DNA from 4 places in the Allobosea sp. FW305-C-101 genome. Region 2 is predicted to be linked to each of the others. Evidence: predicted binding sites of a transcription regulator. Region 2 holds the regulator's gene; each other region holds the start of a gene.
The links. The regulator PhoB, encoded in region 2, activates phosphate uptake and scavenging genes when phosphate is short. The targets are predictions, from matches to a motif close to TGTCATNNANCTGTCAT.
Positions count from the first base shown of each region.

Region 1: ugpB (sn-glycerol-3-phosphate ABC transporter substrate-binding protein UgpB) is a predicted target of PhoB. The motif match lies at 3,229-3,245, and genes of this name have one in related genera.
Region 3: AC3WMA_RS20350 (BtaA family protein) is a predicted target of PhoB. The motif match lies at 2,024-2,040, and genes of this name have one in related genera.
Region 4: AC3WMA_RS01285 (RNA degradosome polyphosphate kinase) is a predicted target of PhoB. The motif match lies at 2,399-2,415, and genes of this name have one in related genera.

Region 1 covers NZ_JBYSYT010000004.1:393,683-399,400, reverse strand. The annotation lists gene AC3WMA_RS19410 (hypothetical protein) at 69-1,790, opposite strand; gene AC3WMA_RS19405 (fumarylacetoacetate hydrolase family protein) at 1,924-3,102, opposite strand; gene ugpB (sn-glycerol-3-phosphate ABC transporter substrate-binding protein UgpB) at 3,330-4,655, shown strand; gene ugpA (sn-glycerol-3-phosphate ABC transporter permease UgpA) at 4,732-5,613, shown strand; gene AC3WMA_RS19390 (hypothetical protein) at 5,613-5,718, shown strand, end outside.
Region 2 covers NZ_JBYSYT010000002.1:355,587-361,304, reverse strand. The annotation lists gene pstS (phosphate ABC transporter substrate-binding protein PstS) at 1-743, shown strand, start outside; gene pstC (phosphate ABC transporter permease subunit PstC) at 900-1,874, shown strand; gene pstA (phosphate ABC transporter permease PstA) at 1,886-2,770, shown strand; gene pstB (phosphate ABC transporter ATP-binding protein PstB) at 2,816-3,616, shown strand; gene phoU (phosphate signaling complex protein PhoU) at 3,640-4,359, shown strand; gene phoB (phosphate regulon transcriptional regulator PhoB) at 4,373-5,080, shown strand; gene AC3WMA_RS09230 (SpoIIAA family protein) at 5,084-5,470, opposite strand; gene AC3WMA_RS09225 (LysR family transcriptional regulator) at 5,525-5,718, opposite strand, start outside.
Region 3 covers NZ_JBYSYT010000005.1:66,037-71,754, forward strand. The annotation lists gene AC3WMA_RS20340 (acyl-CoA dehydrogenase family protein) at 1-1,367, shown strand, start outside; gene msrB (peptide-methionine (R)-S-oxide reductase MsrB) at 1,457-1,888, opposite strand; gene AC3WMA_RS20350 (BtaA family protein) at 2,128-3,351, shown strand; gene AC3WMA_RS20355 (class I SAM-dependent methyltransferase) at 3,348-4,031, shown strand; gene AC3WMA_RS20360 (potassium channel family protein) at 4,049-4,846, shown strand; gene AC3WMA_RS20365 (thioesterase family protein) at 4,859-5,431, opposite strand; gene AC3WMA_RS20370 (FAD-binding oxidoreductase) at 5,634-5,718, shown strand, end outside.
Region 4 covers NZ_JBYSYT010000001.1:272,120-277,837, forward strand. The annotation lists gene ppx (exopolyphosphatase) at 1-160, opposite strand, end outside; gene AC3WMA_RS01285 (RNA degradosome polyphosphate kinase) at 144-2,339, opposite strand; gene AC3WMA_RS01290 (P-loop NTPase family protein) at 2,461-3,159, opposite strand; gene AC3WMA_RS01295 (AI-2E family transporter) at 3,167-4,276, opposite strand; gene AC3WMA_RS01300 (CDP-alcohol phosphatidyltransferase family protein) at 4,472-5,002, opposite strand; gene AC3WMA_RS01305 (helix-turn-helix domain-containing protein) at 5,043-5,708, opposite strand.

The sequences.
Region 1 (5,718 bases), on a different contig from region 2:
TTCGCTGACGCGGACCTCCGGTTCTTCACGCGAACCGGTATCCACTTCGCTCGAAAATGCTCTGGCACCTATTTTCGCAGGTACATGTCCCAGCAGGGCGCGAGGGCGATCCGTTCGCGCCCTTCGAGCGCGGCGGCGAAATGGCTGCGGATCATCTCGCGCGGCGTCGTCACCGGGCATTTCGGCATCAGCATCGCGTCCGTCTGCCTGAGCGCCTCGATGGTGCCTGGCTGCAGGTCCGGCGTGCTGCGGCCGGGGTCCACACCGACGGGGACCACCCGCGGTGGCGAACGCTCCAGCAGGCGGTTCAGCGGATCGACGAAATCGAAGGTGAAGAAGCCGTTGAGCTCGCGCTTGTTGGCGGCTTCCCAGGCCTTGATCGCGGTGATCGCCTGCTGGATCTCGAGCATCCAGGTCGCCTGATAGTCGATCTCCGAATAGAGGATGTAGGATGGCAGGATGTCGCGCCGGATCAGGTCGCGATACCCCTCGGGCTGTGTCGCGTAATGGTCGAGCATCGCGGCAGCGCGCGCGGCGATGTCGCGCTTCACGCTGATGCGGCCAAGCGGACCGAGATCGGGCAGGTCGAGGGCGACATAGGTCGGCGCGCTCATCACAGCGCGCATGCTGCGCTCGATGCAGATGATGGCGCTCGGCAGCGTGACCGTGAGCACGAGCCCGAGAACCACGGGGCGCAGCCGGTCGTCGCGCCGCTGCCACCAGTCGGCCACGAGCGGCAGCAGGATCGGCCACAGGCCGATGAATTCGAGCGAGCCCGTGTTCTGGGTCTCGAACAGCGCGAGCGCGAACAGACCGGCAGCGAACCAGCCGATCGGCGCGTCGATCAGCGCCCGCCAGCCGGCGAGCGTCGCCGGCAAACCGTCGCGCCAAGACGCGTAGGCGAGCGTGGCGAGCAGGATCAGCGACGGCCCGATCACATTGAACTTGACCGAGGCCACGGTGAGGAAGCGCGGCAGCAGCGTATCGGTGTTGAGGCTGAGCAGGGTCAGGATATCGATGATGTAGGCCGAGCTCAGACCCGTCGCGATTTGCAGCACGCCGAGTGCGAGGATCACGAAACCGGCGGCGATGACCGCGTCGCGGAAGCGCATCCGGCCGCTGAGCGTGGCATAGCCGACGAGCAGCGTGCCGGAGACCGCGCCGGTGATCTTGGTCAGGAACAGCGCCAGCATCAGCACGGCGACGAGCGCGATCCTGAAGCCGCGCCGCTCGGCGAAGATCAGGGTCGCGATCAGCAGGTAAAGCAGCAGCGCGACATGGCGGTTGTAGAAGCCGTAGCCGTCGAAGCCGGGCGACGGATAGAGCGCATGCAGGTTGATCGGGAAGGTCGCGAACAGCAGGAAGGGCAGGACGAGCGCCAGGGCCTGCGGGCGCGAGCGCCGCGAGACCTCGCCTGCGAGCAGGGCGAGCACCGGCAGCATGATCGGCAGCAGCGCCCAGTTGATCAGCAGCATCGGCTGGGCGTTGGTGAAGATGATGTCGAGAGCCGCGGCCATATAGAAGCCGAGCGGGCCGATCGGCGCGAAGAAATCGATGGTCGGGACCTGGCCGAGCTCGATGCGCTGGATCGCGTCGAGATAGACGACGGTGTCCCAGGCGTTCGGGCCCAGCGGCAGGCGCAGCGGCAAGATCAGGCCGGCGATGGCTACCAGCGCGAACGCCACGATCCAGGCGAGGGGTGAACCGGCTATCCTTGCCATCGCGCCCTTGCCGCTCACACTCTTGGTGCCGACCTGGGAGTTCTGCCTCCCGATCTCGCTCATCGCCACGCCGAACCCTCCTGGTCCAGCCCGCTCTCTGGCAGAAAATTCTTACCATCCGCCTGATAAAACCGCTGCTTCTTGCGGTTTTCGGTCAAGAAAGCCGGCAGGAACGGCGCAGCGTCCGGCGTCGGCTATCGCCTCACAGCAGTCCGTGCTTGGCGAGATGGCGCATCAGATGTGAGGCGCCATAGGTCCAGGGCGCGCAGGCGTCAGTGCGCTTCATCCGGTTGACGAGGCTGCCGAGCTCGGGCGCGGCGATGGTGACGATGTCCCCGTATTTATGGGTGAAGCCGCCGCCGGCTGAATCGCGATCCTTGATCGGCGCGAACATGGTGCCGAGATAGAGCGCCGCGCCGTCCGGATACTGGTGATGCGGGCCGATCATCTGCGCGGCGAGATCGGCGGGGTCGCGGCTGATCTTCGCGATCGAGGATGAGCCTTCCAGCCGGAAGCCATCCTCCCCCTCGACAGTCAGCGTCACCGTGGTCCGGCGGACATGGTCGAGCGTGAAGCCGGCATCGAACAGGCGGATGAAGGGGCCGACCGCGGCGGCGGCATTGTTGTCCTTGGCCTTGCCGAGCAGCAGGGCCGAGCGGCCCTCGACATCGCGCAGGTTGACGTCGTTGCCGAGCGTGGCACCGACGATCCGTCCGTCGGAGGCGACGATCAGCACGATCTCGGGCTCGGGATTGTTCCAGCTCGAGGCTGGATGCAGCCCGGCATCCGCCCCGGTACCGACCGTCGACATCGGCGGGGCCTTGGTGAAGATTTCGGCGTCCGGCCCGATTCCGACCTCGAGATACTGGCTCCAGGCGCCCTGCTTGATCAGGACCTCCTTGAGATGCATCGCCTCGGGTGAGCCGGGCTTCAGCTTGGAGAGGTCGTCGCCGATCAGCTTGCCGATCTCCTCGCGGATCGTCGCGGCGGCGGCAGGGTTGCCCCGCGCCTTCTCCTCGATCACGCGCTCCAGCATCGAGACCGCGAAGGTGACGCCGGCCGCCTTCACCGCCTGCAGGTCGAGCGGCGAGAGCAGCCAGGGGCGCTTGGGATCGCGGCCATCCACAGGCGTGTTGGCGAGGACCTCCGCGAGTGAGCCGATCGCCTCGCCCTGAGCTGCGCCTAGCGCGGCGGCCGGGTCGGCGCTTTCGCAGAGGTCGCGGCTGGTCGGGAAGCTCCGGGTCACGTCGATGACCTGCCCGTCGCGCAGCGTTACCACGGCCGGCCCGCCGAGATCGGGCCGCCAGACGCGGCCCGCCAGCGCTGCGGCATCGGCATCCCCCGGCAAGGTCGCGGTCACGGCAAGATCGAGGCTGGGCATGGCGGCATCCATGGACGGATTCGGATCGGGAGCGCAGATCAGCCGGTTATGCACAATTGCGCAAGCGAGGAGCCGTCATGCGTCAGCGCTACCGCTTGACCGCGACGATAGGCGGATTGCACTGACCGTCATCGATTTGTCATTGAAATGTCGCCTGCGCTTCATGCTAGCTTGCGCACCAACGACAAGAACCGCGGCGGCGCTCGCCCGCGGAAGGGAGATATTCCATGAGCATCAAATCGCGCATCCTGATGTCGGTCGCCGCCTTTGCGCTCGTCGGCGCCTCGCCGGCCCTGGCGCAGACCGAGATCCAGTGGTGGCACGCGCTGACCGGCGCCAACAATGACGTCGTCGTCAAGCTGTCCGAGGACTTCAACGCCTCGCAGAAGGACTACAAGGTCGTACCCGTCTACAAGGGCTCCTATCCCGACACGCTGAACGCCGGCATCGCCGCTTTCCGCGCAGGCCAGGCGCCGCATATCCTGCAGGTCTTCGAGGTCGGCACCGGCACGATGATGTCGGCCAAGGGCGCGATCAAGCCGGTCCACGAGGTCATGAAGGAAGCCGGCGAGAAGTTCGACCCGACCGCCTATCTGCCCGCGATCACCGGCTACTACTCGACGGCCAAGGGCGACATGCTCTCGATGCCGTTCAACTCCTCGTCGATGGTGATGTGGTACAACAAGGACGCCTTCAAGAAGGCGGGCCTCGACCCCGAGAAGCCGCCGAAGACCTGGCCCGAGACCTTCGCCGCAGCCAAGAAGCTGAAGGCTGCCGGCTACGACAAGTGCGGCGTTTCGAACGCCTGGGCGACCTGGGCCAATATCGAGCAGTTCGGCGCCTGGCATAACGTGCCGCTCTCGACCAAGGTCAACGGCATGGCCGGTTTCGACGCCGTGCTGAACTTCAACAAGAGCCCGGCCTTCCTGAAGCACTGGACCAATCTGGTCGAGCTGCAGAAGGACAAGACCTATGATTACTCGGGTCGCACCAACAATGGCGAAGGCCGCTTCACCTCGGGCGAATGCCCGATCTTCCTGACCTCGTCGGGCTTCTTCGGCAACGTCAAGGCGAACGCCAAGTTCGACTGGGGCAATGCCGCGATGCCGTATTATCCCGACGTGCAGGGCGCTCCGCAGAACTCGATCATCGGCGGCGCTTCGCTCTGGGTCATGGGCGGCAAGAAGGCCGACGAGTACAAGGGCGTCGCCAAGTTCTTCACCTTCCTCTCGAATGTCGATCGTCAGGTGAAGCTGCACACCGAGTCGGGCTACCTGCCGATCACCAAGGCGGCCTATGAGAAGGTCAAGGCGTCCGGATTCTACAAGGACAAGCCCTATCTCGAGACCCCGATCCTGGAGCTGACCAACAAGGCTCCGACCGACAACTCGAAGGGCCTGCGTTACGGCAGCCTCGTCCAGATCCGCGACATCTGGTCGGAGGAGCTGGAAGCGGCGCTGAACGGCCAGAAGTCGCCGCAGGCGGCGCTGGACGCGGCGGCCGATCGCGGCAACCAGATGCTGCGCCAGTTCGAGCGCACCGCGGCCCGCTAAGCGCTTAGCTCTTGCAAACCTAAGGCCATCCCGGACACTCTCCGTCCGGGATGGCCGTCTCGTTCCAGGGAAGCCGATGCAGAAGAACGCATACTTCAAGGGGCTCACGATCCCCTTCCTGCTGCTTCTGCCGCAGCTCGCCATCACCGTCGTGTTCTTCTACTGGCCGGCGACCCAGGCGGTCTGGCAGAGCTTCCTGCTGGAGGATGCCTTCGGCACCTCGACGGAATTCGTCTGGTTCGAGAACTACCAGATGCTCTTCGCCGACCCCGGCTATCTCAAGGCCTTCATCAACACGATCATCTTCTCGACCTTCGTCTGCGTGTTCTCGCTCTCGATCGCGCTGCTCTTCGCGGTGATGGCGGACCGGCAGCTTCGCGGCGGCGAAATCTACAAGACCCTGCTGATCTGGCCCTATGCGGTGGCGCCCGCCATCGCCGGCGTGCTCTGGATCTTCATGTTCGATCCCTCGCTCGGCATGCTCGCGCGCGGCCTGCAATCCCTGGGCATTCCGTGGAACCCGCGCCTCAACGGCAACCACGCCATGCTGCTGGTCATCCTGGCGGCGACCTGGAAGCAGATCAGCTACAATTTCCTGTTCTTCCTCGCCGGCCTGCAATCGATCCCCAAGAGCGTGATCGAGGCGGCGGTGATCGACGGCGCCCGGCCGATGCGCCGGTTCTGGACCATCGTCTTCCCGCTGCTCTCGCCGACGACCTTCTTCCTGCTCGTCGTCAACATCGTCTACGTCTTCTTCGACACCTTCGGCATCATCGACACCGTCACCGGCGGCGGCCCCTCGGGCGCGACCGAGACGCTGGTCTACAAGGTCTTCTCCGACGGCAAGGGCGGCTCGAATCTCGGCGGCTCGGCGGCGCAGTCGGTGCTGTTGCTGATCATGGTGATCGGGCTGACCGCGGTGCAGTTCCGCTTCATCGAGCGCAAGGTGAGCTACTGATGGCGTGGCCGGCCGGTGCCATCGTCGTCGCGCTTCTCGGCCTCCTGCTGCTGCCGGCGACGGCTGCTGCGCAGGGGCGCCGGATCGACGCCTGGTCCGGCATCG
Region 2 (5,718 bases):
TGGGCGGCGTCGTGCCGGCCGTGAACATCGCCGGCGTCGAGCCGGGCAAGCTCAAGCTCTCGGGCGAACTCATCGCCCAGATCTATCTGGGCGACATCAAGAAGTGGAACGATGCCAAGATCGTTGCGCTGAACCCGGGCGTCACCCTGCCGGACGCGAACATCAACCCGGTCTACCGTTCGGACGGCTCGGGCACGACCTTCGTGTTCACCGACTATCTCGCCAAGGTCTCGGCTGACTGGAAGTCGAAGATCGGCGCCAACCAGTCGGTCCAGTGGCCGGTCGGCATCGGCGGCAAGGGCAACGAGGGCGTTTCGGCCTCGGTCAAGCAGGTCGCCAACTCGATCGGCTATGTCGAGTATGCCTATGCCAAGCAGAACAAGCTCTCCCACGCCCTGGTGAAGAATGCCGACGGCAACTTCCCGGCGCCGGAAGAGAAGGCCTTCCAGGCCGCGGCCGCCAACGCCAACTGGAACGAGCAGCCGGGCTTCGGCATCTCGCTGAACAACCAGAAGGGCGCGGATGCCTGGCCGATCACCTCGGCGACCTTCATCCTGGTCTATGCCAAGCCGGAGAAGCCGGAAGAGACGCAGGCCGCGCTGAAGTTCTTCGACTGGGCCTACAAGTCCGGCGACAAGCTCGCCAGCGAGCTCGACTACGTCGCCCTGCCGGCGACCGTGAAGGATCAGGTCCGCAATGCCTGGAAGGGCGTGACCGATCCGGCCGGCAAGCCGATCTTCTGATCGCTGCGATCGAACAGGCGAGGCGGGTTTCGACCCGCCTCGCCGCACTCTTCAAGCCCTCATCCTGAGGAGCCCCCTCGGGATGCTCTTCAGGATGAGGGCTGGGATCGGGCGGGTCTCCCGACGATCCCGGCAACGCCACCGGAGCCTCCGCGGATGACCGCAGCAACCGACATGACGAGCATTCCCGGCGCGACGCCGATCGTGCGGAAAACGCCGAAGGCCGGGTTCGACCTGTTCTTCCGCAATGCCAGCTTCGGCGCGGCCCTGCTGGTGCTGGTGCTGCTCGCCGGCATCATGATCTCGATGATCATCGGCGGCTGGCCGGCCTTCCGCGAATTCGGCCTCGGCTTCCTGACCTCCAGCGTCTGGGACACGCAGAACGAGCAGTACGGCGCCTGGCCGGCGATCGTCGGCACGCTCTCGACGGCGCTGATCGCGCTGGTGATCGGGGTGCCGCTCTCGCTCGGCATCGCGGTCTACCTGACGCAGCTCGCGCCGGCCTGGTTCAAAAGGCCTGTCTCGACCGCGATCGAGCTGCTCGCCGCCGTGCCCTCGATCATCTACGGCATGTGGGGCCTGTTCGTCTTCGTGCCGCTCTTCGCGGCCTATGTGCAGATCCCGCTCTCGAACATCGTCGAGGGCATGCCGATCGTCGGCACGGTGCTTTACTCGCGCTCGCCCTCGGGCCTCGGCATCTTCACCGCCGGCATCATCCTCGCCTTCATGATCGTGCCCTTCATCGCCTCGATCACCCGCGACATGCTGGAGCAGATCCCGTCGGTGCTGCGCGAGAGCGCCTATGGCATCGGCGCGACGACCTGGGAGGTCGTGCGCCATGTGCTGGTGCCGCAGGCTGGCGTCTCGATCATCGGCGCGATCATGCTGGGGCTCGGCCGCGCGCTCGGCGAGACGATGGCCGTGACCTTCGTCGTCGGCAACGCCAACCGGCTCTCGGCCTCGATCCTCGATCCCGGCTCGACCATCGCCTCACGCATCGCCAACGAGTTCAACGAGGCGATGGGCCTGCAGCTCAACGCGCTGATCGCGCTCGGCTGCATCCTGTTCTTCGTCACCTTCGTCGTCCTCGTCATCGCGCGGCTGCTGGTCGCCCGCGTCAAGCGCTACTGAGGCTCATCTCCATGACCATGACGACCACGCCTCGCGAATTGCCGCATCAGCCCTGGGGCCGCGTGCGCCAAACCCGCCGCACGGCCGACCGGATGATGAAAATCATCGCCACCGGCTTCACCTTCACCGCCATCTTCGTGCTGTTCTGGATCCTCGGCATGCTCGTGGTGAAGGGCATCGGCGGCCTCTCGGTCGCGACCTTCACGGCGGTCACGCCCGGCCCCGGCAGCGAAGGGGGCGGCCTCGCCAACGCCATCGTCGGCTCCTTCGTGCTGACCTTCCTCGGCATCGCCATCGCCACGCCGATCGGCGTGCTCGCCGGGACCTGGCTCGCCGAATACGGTCGCAGCTCGAAGCTCGCCAACCTCATCCGCTTCATCAACGACATCCTGCTCTCGGCGCCGTCGATCCTGATCGGCCTGTTCGTCTACGTCATCCTGGTCGAGCCGTTCCGCGGCTATTCCGGCTGGGCCGGCGGTGTCGCGCTCGGCATCATCGCGATCCCGGTGATCGTGCGCACCACCGAGGACATGCTGAACCTCGTGCCCGGCCCGCTGCGTGAGGCTGGCGCCGCGCTCGGCGCGCCGCCCTCCGTCGTCATCACCTCGGTGACCTGGCGCGCGGCCAAGGCCGGCATGGTCACCGGTATCCTGCTGGCGCTCGCCCGCATCGCCGGCGAGACCGCGCCGCTGCTCTTCACCGCGCTCAACAACAATTTCTGGTTCTCGCCGACGCTGGTCGGCGGCGTCTCCAACCTGCCGGTGACGATCTACCAGTTCGCCTCCGCCCCTTACGAGAACTGGCAGCAGCTCGCCTGGGCCGGCTCGCTCATCATCACCGTCTCGATCCTCGTGCTCTCGATCGTTGCCCGGCGTATCGTCGCCGGCAGCAAGTGAGCCTGAAACCAACCCGGTCGCGACCGACCTTGAGGACCTAAGTCGATGCTTTCGACCCTTGAACTCTCCCCCCAGTCGCTCGATGCCGAGGCGCCCGTCCGGATCGCGGTGAAGCACCTCGATTTCTACTACGGCGAGCACAAGGCGCTGAAGAACATCAATCTCGATTTCCGTGACCGGCATGTCACGGCGCTGATCGGCCCGTCGGGCTGCGGCAAGTCGACCCTGCTGCGCATCTTCAATCGCATCTACTCGCTCTATCCGGAGCAGCGCGCGGAAGGGCAGATCATGCTCGACGGCCGCAACATCATCTCGAACGACGTCGACGTGAACGAGTTGCGCTCGCGCGTCGGCATGGTCTTCCAGAAGCCGACGCCCTTCCCGATGTCGATCTACGACAACGTCGCCTTCGGCATCCGCCTCTACGAGAAGCCGCCGAAGTCGGAGCTCGACGATCGCGTCGAGGGCGCCCTGCGCCGCGCCGCGCTCTGGGACGAGGTCAAGGACAAGCTGAAGAGCTCCGGCATGGGCCTCTCCGGCGGCCAGCAGCAGCGCCTGTGCATCGCGCGCACCATCGCGCAGAAGCCGGAAGTGATCCTGTTCGACGAGCCGACCTCGGCGCTCGACCCGATCTCGACCGGCAAGATCGAGGACCTGCTGGAGCAGCTCAAGAGCGATTTCACCATCGCCATCGTCACGCATAACATGCAGCAGGCCGCGCGCATCTCGCAGTACACGGCCTTCATGTATCTCGGCGAGGTCATAGAGTTCGCGCCGACCAACACGATCTTCATGAACCCCGCCAAGAAGCAGACCCAGGACTACGTCACCGGCCGTTTCGGCTAAGCGGCGACGAGGAGGACACCCCTATGACCGACCACATCGTCCGCTCCTACGACACCGACCTTGAAGGCATCCGCCGCAGCCTCGCCGAAATGGGCGGCATGGCCGAGCGCATGCTGGGCGATTCCACGGTGGCGCTCGTTCGCCGCGATACCGCGCTCGCCCAGAAGATCATCTCGGCCGACCAGCGCCTCGACAATCTCCAGCGCGAGGTCGAGGAGAAGGCCGTGCTCACCATCGCCCGGCGCCAGCCGCTGGCGCAGGACCTGCGCGAGCTGATCTCGGCGATCCGCCTCGCCTCCGATATCGAGCGGGTCGGCGATCTCGCCAAGAACATCGCCAAGCGCGCCGTCGCGATCGCCGGGCAGTTCCAGCCGCCGCATCGCGCGGTCGTCGGCCTCGAGCATATCAGCCGCCTCGTGCAGGCCCAGCTCAAGGACGTGCTCGACGCCTATGCCGCGACCAACGAGCAGAAGGCGCTCGAGGTCTGGAAGCGCGACGACGAGATCGACGCGCTCTACACCTCGCTGTTCCGCGAACTCCTGACCTATATGATGGAGGATCCGCGCAACATCACCTTCTGCACGCATCTCCTGTTCTGCGCCAAGAACATCGAGCGCATCGGCGACCACACCACCAATATCGCCGAGACCATCCACTACCTCGTCACCGGCGACTCGCTCGATGCGAACCGCCCCAAGCTCGACACGACCAATATCGAGGTCGAAGCGGTGACGGGAAACTAAGGTCAAAGCCGACATGGCCGCACGTATCCTGATCGTCGAGGACGAGGAGCCGCTGACCCTGCTGCTGCGCTACAACCTCGAAGCCGAGGGCTTCGAGGTCGACAGCGTCGCGCGCGGGGACGATGCGGAATTGCATCTGCGCGATCACACGCCCGATCTCGTCCTGCTCGACTGGATGCTGCCGGGCCTGTCCGGCATCGAGCTTTGCCGGCGCCTGCGCTCGCGGCGCGACACCGAGCGCGTGCCGATCATCATGCTGACGGCGCGCGGCGAGGAGACCGAGCGAGTGCGTGGCCTTGCGACCGGTGCCGACGATTACGTCGTGAAGCCGTTCTCGCTGCCGGAGCTGATCGCGCGCATCCAGGCGCTGTTGCGCCGGGCGAAGCCCGGCCATGTCGCGGGGCTGCTGGCGGCCGGCGATCTCGAACTCGACCGCACGACGCGGCGCGTCCGCCGCGCGGGCAGCGAACTCCATCTCGGCCCGACCGAGTTCCGTTTGCTGGAGTTCCTGATGCAGGCGCCGGGCCGGGTCTATTCCCGTGCCCAGTTGCTCGATGCCGTCTGGGGCCGCGACGTCTATATCGACGAGCGCACGGTCGACGTCCATGTCGGGCGGCTGCGCAAGGCGATCACGCCGGGCGATGCGAAGGACCCGCTGCGCACGGTGCGCGGTGCCGGCTATGCCTTCGACGAGACCTTCGCGCGAGGCGGCGCTGCATAAACCTCAGGCGTCGGGGCCGCCCTCGATATCGCCGGCCCATGCCAGCGCCCTGTCATAGTCCTCGGGCTTGAAGGCGCGGACCTTGACGAAGGGGATCGCCGGATCGAGCAGATCGATGAAGCCGGCGAGCCAGCCCTTGTTCGTGATCACGGCTTCCTTGGGGAAGCGCTTGAGTTCCCAGAGCTTGCCGATGCTGTAGCGCGCGTCCTTCCAGGCGGCGGTGAGCGTCAGGTCGGTAAAGTCGGAGAGATCGACAAGCACGCCGATCTTCTCGTGGCGAGCGAGCTTCGTGTCGATATCGGCCATGATCGCGTCGACATCCTCCCCGGTCAGCGTCTGCATCAGACGATAGGCTGCGACATGATCCGGCGCGGGCAGAATGGTCAGCATGGCTCCTCCTTGCCAACGACAACGCACGGAGGAAGAGGAGGTTTCGCCAGCCGGTCAGGCGGGTTGGACAGGTGCTCGCGTGGCGGCGTCGAATTGGGCGGCTTCTGATTTCAGCCAAGCGATGAAGGCGTCGAGCCCGGGGCGCGGCGGCTGGTCGAGCGGGCGCGTCAGCCAGCAGCCGATCGCGCTGGTGAAGCCGAGGCCCAGCGGATTGACCAGCGCACCCGAAACCAGTTCGTCGGCGACAT
Region 3 (5,718 bases), on a different contig from region 2:
AACTGATGGGGCTCGCCATCGGACAGGAGACGCATGCGCTCGCCTGGAACCGGCCGGACCCCGGTGCGCAGGTCGCCCGCGCCGCCTTGCAATATCTCTGGTATGGCGCCGAGAGCGGCATCTGCTGTCCGATCAGCATGACTTATGCCGCCGCGCCGGTGCTGAAGCAGGACCCTCTGCTTTGGGAGCAGTGGGGCTCTCTCGTCACCTCAAATCGCTACGATCGGCGACAGGGGCCGGCGCATCTCAAGACCGGGGCGACCGTCGGAACGGCGATGACGGAGACGCAAGGCGGCTCCGACCTGCGTCAGACCCAGACGGTGGCCGAGGATAATCGCGACGGCACCTTCTCGCTGCATGGCCGGAAATGGTTCTTTTCGGTGCCGCATTCCGACGTTTTCCTGACGCTGGCGCGGACAGGTGAGGGCATTTCCTGCTTCGTCGTGCCGGGCTGGCTGCCGGATGGTTCGCGCAACGGTGTCGCGATCCAACGCCTCAAGGACAAGGTCGGCAATCGCTCGAATGCCTCTTCCGAGGTCGAGTTCAGGGGGGCCATCGGCCATCTCATCGGCGAGCCGGGCCGGGGCATCCGCACGGGCCTGTCGATGAACCATAACTCGCGGCTCGATATCGCGGCTGCGTCGTCCGGGCTGATGCGGATGGCGGTTTCGCTCGCGGCGCATCATGCCCAGCATCGCCGTGCCTTCCAGAAGGCGCTGATCGACCAGCCGATCATGCAGAACGTGTTGGCCGATCTTGCGATCGAGGCGGAGGCGGCGGCCTGGCTCGCTTTCCGGCTCTTCTCGGCGCTCGACCGGCAGGAGGCGTCGGAAAGCGAGCGACTGCTGGCGCGGGTCGGGGCGCCGATCGCGAAATACTGGATCACGCGGCGGGCGCCGGCCGTGGTCACCGAGGCGCTGGAATGCCATGGCGGCAACGGCTTCATCGAGGAGAATCCGATCGCGCGGCTCTACAGGGAGGCGCCGCTCAACGCGATCTGGGAAGGCTCGGGCAACGTCATCTGCCTCGATGTACTGCGTTCGCTGGCGCGCGAGGAGGGGGCGGTCGAGGTGCTGCGGGCTGAGCTGATGGCGGCTGCGGGCGCGGACCGGCGCTACGATGCGGCGCTGAAGCGGCTGGAGGCGGAGTTGCCGGAACTGATGCGCAACGAGGGGCAGGCAAGGCGATTGACGGAACGGCTGGCGCTGCTGCTGCAGGGCTCGCTGCTGCTGCGCTTCGCGCCGAACGTCGTGGCAGATGCGTTCATTGCCACGCGGCTTGGTGATGGCTGGTCGGGGCAGTTCGGCGACCTGCCGCCAGCGGTCGATGCGGCGGCATTGGCGCGGCGAGCGGTACCCGCTATCTGAAACGTCATGCCCGGGCTTGACCCGGGCATCTCTGCATCGCTTTTCCGTCACGAGATGCTCGGGTCAAGCCCGAGCATGACGCGTGTGCCTCACGCCGCTTCCGGCTCGAACGTCATCGCCTCGCCGTTGATGCAGTAGCGCAGGCCGGTCGGCGGCGGGCCGTCCGGGAAGACGTGGCCGAGATGGCCGCCGCAATTGGCGCAGTGGACCTCGACGCGGAGCATGCCGTAGCTGCGGTCCTCCGTTGTGCCGACAGAGCCCTCAAGCGGCTGGTCGAAGCTCGGCCAGCCGGTGCCGCTCTCGAACTTCTTGCCGGACTTGAACAGCTTCTGGTCGCAGCCGGCGCAGGAGAAGGTGCCGGCGCGCTTCTCGTAGTTGAGCGCGCAGGAGCCGGCCCGCTCGGTGCCGTGGCCGCGCAGGATGCGATATTGCTCCGGCGTCAGGCGCGCGCGCCATTCGGCGTCCGTGAGCTGGAAGGGGAAGCTCTCGTCCTGCTTCTTCTCGGCTCCGAACATGCTCATCAGACCCATTGCGATCTCCTTCCTGGCGGGAGCGCCTAATCGGCTTTCGAGCGCCCAATATGGCGTCTCCCGTGCCGGATTTCAGCCCCGGACGCCGCAGGCATTTTCACGATGCCGTGGCGGAGAAGCGCAAGCCGTCACCTGACCGTCACGCGACTCCTCTAGCAGCCCGGCCACCCGCAAAGGGAGGAAAACCGGTGACGGAACAGGCGACGCAAACGGCACGCGCGGCCCGCCGCATGACGAGCTCGGGCCTCGGGCAAGCGGTCCGCCGCAGCAAGACGCTCTCCAAGGCCGGCATGCTGGAATGGCTGTTCGCACGCGCCTTCTCGGGGCTGGTCTATCCGCAGATCTGGGAAGACCCGGTCGTCGACATGGCGGCGCTTGAGCTCAAGGCCGGCGACCATGTCGTGGCGATCGCCTCCGGCTCCTGCAACATCCTGTCCTATCTCACCGCGGCGCCGATCAAGGTCAGCGCGGTCGATCTCAACGCCACGCACATCGCGCTCGGCCGCCTCAAGCTCGCCGCGCTGGCGCGAATCGAAAGCCAGGAGGATTTCCTGCGCTTCTTCGGCCGGGCGAGGGATCGCTCCAATGTCGCGCGCTACGATCGCGAGATTGCTGATCATCTTGATGCCGTCTCGCGCGGATACTGGGAGGGGCGGGGGCTGAACGGGCGGCGCCGGATCAATCTCTTCGCCAAGGGGTTTCATCGCTATGGCCTGCTCGGCCGCTTCATCGGCACCGGCCATGTGCTGGCGCGATTGCTCGGCGGCAATCCCAAGGCGATGCTGGCAGCGCGGGACATGGCCGAGCAGCGCGCGCTCTACGACAAGCATCTGGCGCCGGTCTTCGAGCGCAAGCTGGTGCGCTGGCTTGTGCGCCAGCCGGCCTCGCTCTACGGGCTCGGCATCCCGCCGGCGCAGTACAAGGCGCTGGCCGCCGATGGCGAGGACGGCATCTTGGGCGCGCTGAAGCTCAGGCTCGAGCGCCTCGCCTGCGATTTCGATCTGAAGGACAATTATTTCGCCCAGCAGGCTTTCGGCCGGCGCTATGGCGAGGGGCCGGATGCAGCCTTTCCGCCCTATCTCCAGAAGCAGCATTTCGCGGCGGTGAAGGAGCGTGCTCCCGGCGTGTCCTATCGCCAGAGCGCGGTCACGGCCTTCCTCGAAGACCAGCCGGCCGAGAGCTGCGACGCCTATGTGCTGCTCGATGCGCAGGACTGGATGAACGATGCCGATCTCACGACCTTGTGGTCGCAGATCACGCGCACGGCCCGGCCGGGGGCGCGGGTGATCTTCCGCACCGCCGCCGACGAGCGCCTGCTGCCGGGACGTGTGCCGGCCGCGATCCTCGACCAGTGGCATTACGAGGAGGAACAGAGCCGCGAACTCTGCCGGCAGGATCGCTCGGCGATCTATGGCGGTTTCCACCTCTATGTGCTGAAGGGGCAGGCCCTGTGAGCGCGGCCGAGGCACCGGCGGGAGGCTCAGCCGCCGGGCTGATGGACCGGATCTACCGGCACCAGCGCCATATCTACGATGCCAGCCGGAAGTTCTATCTGCTCGGCCGCGACCAGCTCATCGACGGCTTGCAGCCGCCAAAGGGCGGGAGCGTGCTGGAGATCGGTTGCGGCACCGGGCGCAACCTGATCCGGATCGCGCGACGCTATCCGGACTGCGCCTGCCATGGGCTCGACGTCTCCAGCGCGATGCTGCTGACGGCGCAAGGCTCGGTCGCGAAGGTGGGGCTGGAGCAGCGGATCCGGCTCGCGCAGGCGGATGCCACGGGCTTCGATCCCCAAGTGCTGTTCGGCCGGGCCGGCTTCGACCGGATCGTGATCTCCTATGCGCTCTCGATGATCCCGCCCTGGCAAGGCGTCGTCGCCGAGGCTTTGCGCCGGCTTAGCCCCGGGGGCTCGCTGCATATCGTCGATTTTGGCGATCAGGCGGGTCTGCCGGTGCCGTTCAAAAGATTGCTGCTGCGCTGGCTCGGCCTGTTCCATGTCACGCCGCGCGAGGACTTGCCGAAGGTCGTGCGCGCGATGGCCGAAGCGGCCGGGGCCGACTGCCGGGTCGGGGCGCCCTATCTTGGCTATGCGGTCCATGCGGTGGCGACGCGGCGTAGCGGCGCGCCAGTCTAGCCCCTATGCTGACGGCGATGGATGCCGCCGACGCCCCGCCCGACCAGAGCCGCTTCGAAGCCCTGCGCGACCGGCTGCGCCAGCTCTATCATGGGCGCTCGCCGTCAGCCCTGCGCTTCCAGGCGGTGACGACCGTCGTCGACCTCCTGATCATCGCCTTCTTCATCCTGACGCCCTTGCTCAGGGAGAACGCGGCCTTCCTCTGGATCGACTATTCGGTTGCGGTGATCGTGATCGCCGAGATCGGCGCGCGCCTGCTGGCCTCGACCAACATGCTCAGGCTGCTGCGCCAGCCGACAATGCTGCTCGACCTCTTCATCCTGCTGACGCTGCTCATGCCGCAATGGCTGGAGAATTTCGGCTTCCTGCGCATCCTCAGGCTGTGGTCGCTGTCGCACAAAGGCATCGTCTGGGCGCAGTTCCGCGAAACCCGCTTCCGCGAATGGGAAAGCGTGGTCCGGGCGCTGAGCAATATCGCGACCTTCCTCTTCGTGGTGACCGGCTTCGTGTACACCTTCTTCTTCCGGCACGAGGGTGGGCTGGAGAGCTATGTCCAGGCGCTCTATTTCACTGTCGCGACGGTGACGACGACCGGTTTCGGCGACGTGACCCTGCCGGGCGTTGCCGGCAAGCTGACCTCGATCGTGGTGATGATCGTCGGCATCACGCTGTTCGTGCGGCTGGCGCAGGCGTTGTTCCGCCCGAACAAGGTGCTGTTTCCCTGCCCCGAATGCGCGCTGCAGCGTCATGAGCCGGATGCGGTCTACTGCAAGGCCTGCGGGCACAAGCTCAAGATACCCGACGACGATCCCTGATACGGCGCCCGTTTAGTGCCGGGTTTCGGTCGCCGTCTCGGTCTCGCGCTCCTCAGTGGCCTCGTCGACCCGGATCGCGGACTTCCTGGGCATGCCGATGATGCGGCCGATCGTGGCCGGCAGCGGCATCATGCTGTGCGCGGCCTTCATCAAGGCGATATTCGCGAGGATATCGGCCGGGAAGGGCGTGACCTTGCGATCGACCATGTCGACATGCAGCGACAGGTTCTCGCTGGTCGCCGCGAGCCAGCCCTCGTTGGCGTGCCGCATCTCCAGATAGTAGTGCAGGCGCTTGTCGTCGAAGGCGATGAGCTGAGCGGTCACGCGCACGAGATCGCCCTCGGTCAGTTCGCGCTTGTAGAGGATGTGGCACTCCGCCGTGAAAGTGGAGGCATGGCGCGTCTCGACATAGTCACGAGTCAATCCGACCAGCGAAAAGACCTCGTCGACCGCCCGGTCGAACAGCACATGGTAATAGGCCATGTTGAGATGGCCGTTATAGTCGATCCATTGCGGCTCGACCCGCATCGCCGACGAGACGAAGGGCGCGAAGAACAGCGCCGGGGCGCGGGTATCGTGTTTCATGTTCGCCTCCCTGACAGGCGCCTCGTTCAAGGGCCGGCGGCATTATTGCCGCTGCCCATTCGACCGTCGCATGATCTAGTATGCATCGCTCGCAATCGGCGTCAGCATTCTGGGCCGGCCAGTATGGCAGGACCATGTCGAAGCGTAACCGATTGCGAAACCGATCTGTTCCAAATCTAAGCGCCAAAACCGGATGTTGACAATGAGCTTGCCTGCCGCCGCTCCTCATGACAGCCCTGTCCCGGCCGCAGTGCTGCCGCCCTCGCCGGAGGCGATCGCGGCGGTGA
Region 4 (5,718 bases), on a different contig from region 2:
GGCCCGCCATCTCCTTCTCGTTGAAGACCTGCGAGGGAGCGCGCGCCAGCATCTCGTAAACGACGAGACGGACCGAGTTCGAGCCGATATCGACGATGGCGATGGTATGGGACAGCGCAAGCCGCCCCGGCGCATGCCGGAGCTCAGGCTTTACGTCCACCTCGACGCGAGAGGGAACGGGGACTTGAATTGGAGAGCGATTTTCCACGTCCGGACAGACTCGGGTTCGTCATGAAGTACTTATGCGCGTTGAACGGCTCGTCGTTCGGCGCGGGGACAATGCGGCGAGAGCCGCCATCGGGCAATATCGTCCAGCTCTGCTCGTTGTCGAGCAGGTTGGCCAACATGATCTGATCCAGCAACTGCTGATGCACAGTCGGGTTCAGGATCGGGGTCAACGCCTCAACACGGCGGTCGAGATTGCGCGGCATCAGATCAGCCGAGGAAATGTAGATCTTGGCCTTGGGCGACGGCATGCCGTGGCCAGCGCCGAAGGCATAGACGCGGGTGTGCTCGAGGAAGCGGCCGATGATCGACTTGACCCGGATATTCTCCGAGAGCCCGGGCACGCCGGGCCGCAGGCAGCAGATGCCGCGCACGACGAAGTCAATCTCGACGCCGGCCTGGCTGGCATCATAGAGCGCGTCGATGATCTCGGGATCGACGAGCGAATTGCACTTGCCCCAGATCGCGCCCTTGCGGCCGGCTTTCACATGCGCGACCTCCTCGGCGATGTCGTCGAGCAGGCGCTGCTTGAGGCTCGTCGGCGAGACGGCCATGCGCTCCAGCCCGGCGGGCTCGGCATAGCCGGTGATGAAGTTGAAGACGCGGGCGACATCCTGCGACAGCACGGGATCGGCGGTGAAGAAGGAGACGTCGGTATAGATGCGCGCCGTGATCGGGTGGTAATTGCCGGTCGCGATATGGCAGTAGCTGACGAGCTGACCGGCCTCGCGTCGCACCACCAATGACAGCTTGGCGTGGGTCTTGAGCTCGATGAAGCCGTAGACAACCTGGACGCCGGCGCGCTCCATCTCCTTGGCCCAGCGGATATTCGCTTCCTCGTCGAAGCGGGCCTTGAGCTCGACCAGCGCGGTGACCGACTTGCCGGCTTCAGCCGCTTCGGTCAGCGCCTTGACGATCGGGGAGTTCGCCGAGGTGCGATAGAGCGTCTGCTTGATCGCGACGACATTGGGATCGCGCGCCGCCTGCTGCAGGAACTGCACGACGACGTCGAAGCTCTCATAGGGGTGATGGACGAGCAGGTCCTTCTGGCGGATCGCGGCGAAGCAGTCGCCGCCATGCTCGCGGATGCGCTCAGGGAAGCGGGCGTTATAGGGCTTGAACTTGAGGTCAGGGCGGTCGACGCCGACGAGCTGCGAGAGCTCGTTCAGGCCGATCATGCCATTGACCTCGACGACCTCGTCGCTGTCGACCTTGAGCTCGCGCACGATCATCCGGCGCAGATGGTCGGGCATGCCGGTCGAGAGTTCGAGCCGGATGACGACGCCGAGACGGCGTTGCTTCAGCATGGTCTCGAAGACGCGGACGAGATCCTCGGCCTCCTCCTCGATGTCGAGATCGGAGTCGCGGATGATGCGGAAGGAGCCGGCGCCCTTCACCTCGTAACCGGGGAAGAGCTTGCTGATGAAGAGCGAGACGGCGTCGTCGAGCGCGATGAAGCGGTGCAGCCCCTCGCGCGCCAGGTCCGGCAACTCGATGAAGCGATCGATCTTGGTGGGCACGCGGATCAGCGCGTCGAGCTGGCGCCCGTCATGCTTGCGCTCCAGCGCCAAGGCGATGGTGAAGCCGAGATTGGGAATGAAGGGGAAGGGATGGGCCGGGTCGATCGCCAACGGCGTCAGCACCGGGAAGATGTAGTTGAGGAAGTAATCCTCCAGCCAGATCCGGTCCTGCGCGCCGATATCGCCCGGCTGCAGAAGGTGGATGCGGTGGCCGTGCAGTTCGTTGCGCAGCTCGACCCAGCGCGCCTGCTGGTCGGCGGTCAGCGCCGCGACCGCCTCGCCGATGGCGACGAGCTGGCCAGCCGGGGTCAGTCCGTCCTGACTGCGGGTGACGACGCCGGCCTTGAGCTGCTCGCGCAGGCCGGAGACGCGGACCATGAAGAATTCGTCGAGGTTGTTCGCGGAGATCGAGAGGAAGCGCAGCTGCTCCAGCAGCGGATGGCTGCGATTCGAGGCCTCCTCCATGACGCGGCGGTTGAACTGGAGCCAGGACAGCTCGCGGTTCATGAAGCGCTCCGGCTGATGGCGCAGGGGCGCAGCATCAGCCTCGCTGGAGAGCTTCTCCGGCTCGTCGATCACGGTGTCGAGGGTCATGCGCTTCACTCGCGTCCTGGTCGTCTTTCCGCTCATGCTGCCGTTGAAGCCATTCTAGTGCGACGGTTCGATGACAAGCGACATGATTTGAAGCATGGGGCTTGCGCAGAGATGGCCAGGTTCAACCCGGCTCCTCCGGAAACAGTTCCGCCAGCGCCTCCTGCACCAGCGGGCGCGTCACGCGCCGGCCACGTTCGAGCGCGAGCCGGTCGAGCCGGTCGACCACCTGCCGTGCGGCGGCGAAGGAGCGCTCCATCCGCATGGCCAGAGTGTCGATCACGGCGATGTCGACGACGAGCTGACGGTCGATGAAGAGCTTGACCAGCAATGCCCGCAGCAACCCGTCATCCGGCGGCTCGATCGTCGCGGCCGGTGCTAGGCGGAGGCGCGAGAGAAGGTCCGGCACGCTCAGGCCCCAAAGATCTGGCGCACTTCGCGCCGTCAGCAACAGGAAGCCACCACGCGCCTTGATCGCGTTCATCAGGTGGAACAGGGCGTGCTCGTCGAGGGCGCCCGCATTGCAGTCCTCGATCACCAATGCGCCACCCGAGACGAGATGCGGCACCTGCGCCTCGCTCAATTCCTTGGCGGGAATCGTCCAGGCGTGGGAGGTCCGCGCCCAGATCGCGGCGAGATGGGTCTTGCCGGCACCTTCCGGGCCGGTCAGGCGCAGCCAGGCCTCGGGCCAGGCCGGCCAGCGCTCGATCAGACCGTAAGCCGCTTCATTGGAAGCGCCGACGAGGAAATCCTCGACGCCGTGGCGACTATCGACCGGCAGGTCGAAGGCGAGCTGGCGCGGACGCGGGGGAATGTCGGACATGGACAACTCAGGCGTCGGTGCCGATGCGCGCCTTCGCAGCCGCTGCGCGAGTGGCGTCGCCACCGTGATAGAGATTGCTGGCGAGGTATTGCCTCAGCGCGAAGCGGCAGAGCACGCCGATGACGGCCGCCAAAGGCACCGCCAGCAGCAGGCCGACGAAGCCGAACAGCGAGCCGAAGGCGAGCAGCGCGAACATCAGCCAGACCGGGTGAACGCCGATGGAGTCGCCGACGAACTTGGGCTGGAAGATGTTCCCTTCGAGGAACTGCCCAGCAAAGAAGACACCGAGCGTCGCCAGCGGCCAGGTCCAGTCCGGCCAGAACTGCACCGTCGCGACGCCGACCGAGAGCACGAGCCCGGTCAGCGAGCCGACATAGGGGATGAAGGACAGGAAGCCCGAGATGATGCCGATCAGCGCGCCGAAATTGACGCCGATGACGCTGAGCCCGATCGCGTAGAAGCCGCCGAGCAGCACGCAGACCAGCGCCTGCCCGCGCAGGAAACCGGCGATCGCCATGTCCATCTCGTGCAGCAGGCCGCGGATGGTGTCGCGATGGTCGAGCGGCAGCCAGCTATCGACGGTCGCGACCATGCGGTCCCAGTCGACCAGCAGGTAGAAGGCGATGACCGGGGTCAGCACCAGCAACGAGAACACGCCGACGATGGCCGTGCCGCCGCTCCAGAGCGATTGCAGCAATCCGCCGACCCATTTCACGCCGTCGCCGACAAGGTTGCCGAGCGAGCTCTGCGCATCCTTGGTCAGTTCGGAGGCGCCAAAGCGTTCGAGCCAGGGCGTACCCTTCTCCAGCACCAGCGCCTGAAGCTTGGCGGCATCGCCCGGCAGGCGCGCGACGAGGCCAGCAAGTTGCTGGCCGAGCAGCGGCGCCAGCAGCACCAGCGCCAGCACGAAGATGAGAAGGAAGACGACGAGGATGACGATCGTCGCCACCATCCGGCTCATGCCCATGCGCTCCAGCCTGTCGGCGAGCGGATCGAGCAGATAGGCGAGCGCCAGCGCCGCGATGAAGGGCAGCAGCACGTCGCGCAGCACCACCAGGAACAGGACGAAGACGAGAAGGGAGCCGACCCAGAAACCGATCTGGCGTTGCAACGTCATCGATCAGCCTCTCTCGTATCTTGCGGCTGGAGCAATTCCACAATTCTTCGAACCGCGCCATTGCTCCAGGTCTTTGCTTTAACGCATTTTCTTCACGCGAACCGGTGTCCACTTCGCTCGAAAATGCTCTAGCGTGACCTGTCAGATGTGCATCGTGGCCCGCAGTTCCAAGCCGTTCGGCCGGATCAAGCCCCGTCAACCTGCCATGTGGCGCAGCCAGAAGCCGAGATAGGCCGTCATCGAGGCGACCGTCAACAGAGCGACGAGGAGTTCACAGGCTAGCGCGAACGAGCCGAGCTCGATGCCGAAGGCGCGGGAGCCGAGCGCCAAAGCGGCAAAGGCGATCTGGGCGGCAGTATTGAGCTTGCTGACGACGATGGGCGCGATCGTCAGCGGCTTGTCGAGCAGCCAGGACAGGATCACTGCTGCCACGATCATCAGGTCGCGCGCCACGACGAGCACCACGAGCCAGACCGGGATCGCTCCGACGACGGCGAGCGTGATGTAGATCGAGACGATCAGCGCCTTATCGGCTACGGGATCGAGCCATGCTCCCAGCTCGCTCGCCATGCCGCAACGCTTGGCGAGGAAGCCGTCGACCGCGTCGGAGATGCCGGCCACGACGAAGAGGATGAAGGCCGCATCCCAGTTCGCACTGATGATCATGACGATGACCAGCGGCACCAGAAACAGGCGGCCGATGGTGATCAGGTTGGGGATCGTCATGGCGGGTAGCCTTGCTCGTCGCGGATCGGCTTACGGGCAGCTATGCCACCTTCAACGCACGCAGGGCGGCTTCTGGCTCCTTGGCCACGATGGTGAGCAGCGCCCGCGCCGCCGGATCGGGAAGCGTTCGCCCCTGCTCCCAATTGCGCAGTGTCGGCAACGGAATGCGGAGCGCTGCTGCGAACTGCTCCTGCGTCATCCCGAGTTGCCTACGGACGACCTGAACCGGCAAGACAGGGGCATAATCGGCAGCTTCGTCGTCCGGCCTCAGACCGTCCTCTTCCGCGTGCAGCAGTATCTCGTTTTCGGTGGTCGCAGCCATTCGCGCGCGGTCTATCGCCGGCCGGGCAGCCTTGATGTCCGCTAGCGACTTGCGAATGCTTGCCATAGCGCGCGTTCCTTCCGGTTGGCGAGACGGGCCGAGATGATCCGGCGGACAGGCGGCCGATCCGTGTAGACCACCACCAGAACGAAACCCTCGACCTCGCCGATGGCCTGGATGCGACGCTCTCCATTCCGTGCGGAGATCCGGCGCCTCCAGCGTCGGGCCTTCGAAGATCAGGGCGGCGAAGTCGAAGCCGAACCCACGCCCCACACGGTTGGCCTCGGATTTCGCGTCGTCCCACTCGAATTCCATTGACGGCAGGCTACGCTTCAAGCGCAGTCCGGTCAATGAGCCGCAACCGCATTCGAGGCGGGCGGCCATCGGTCTCAGT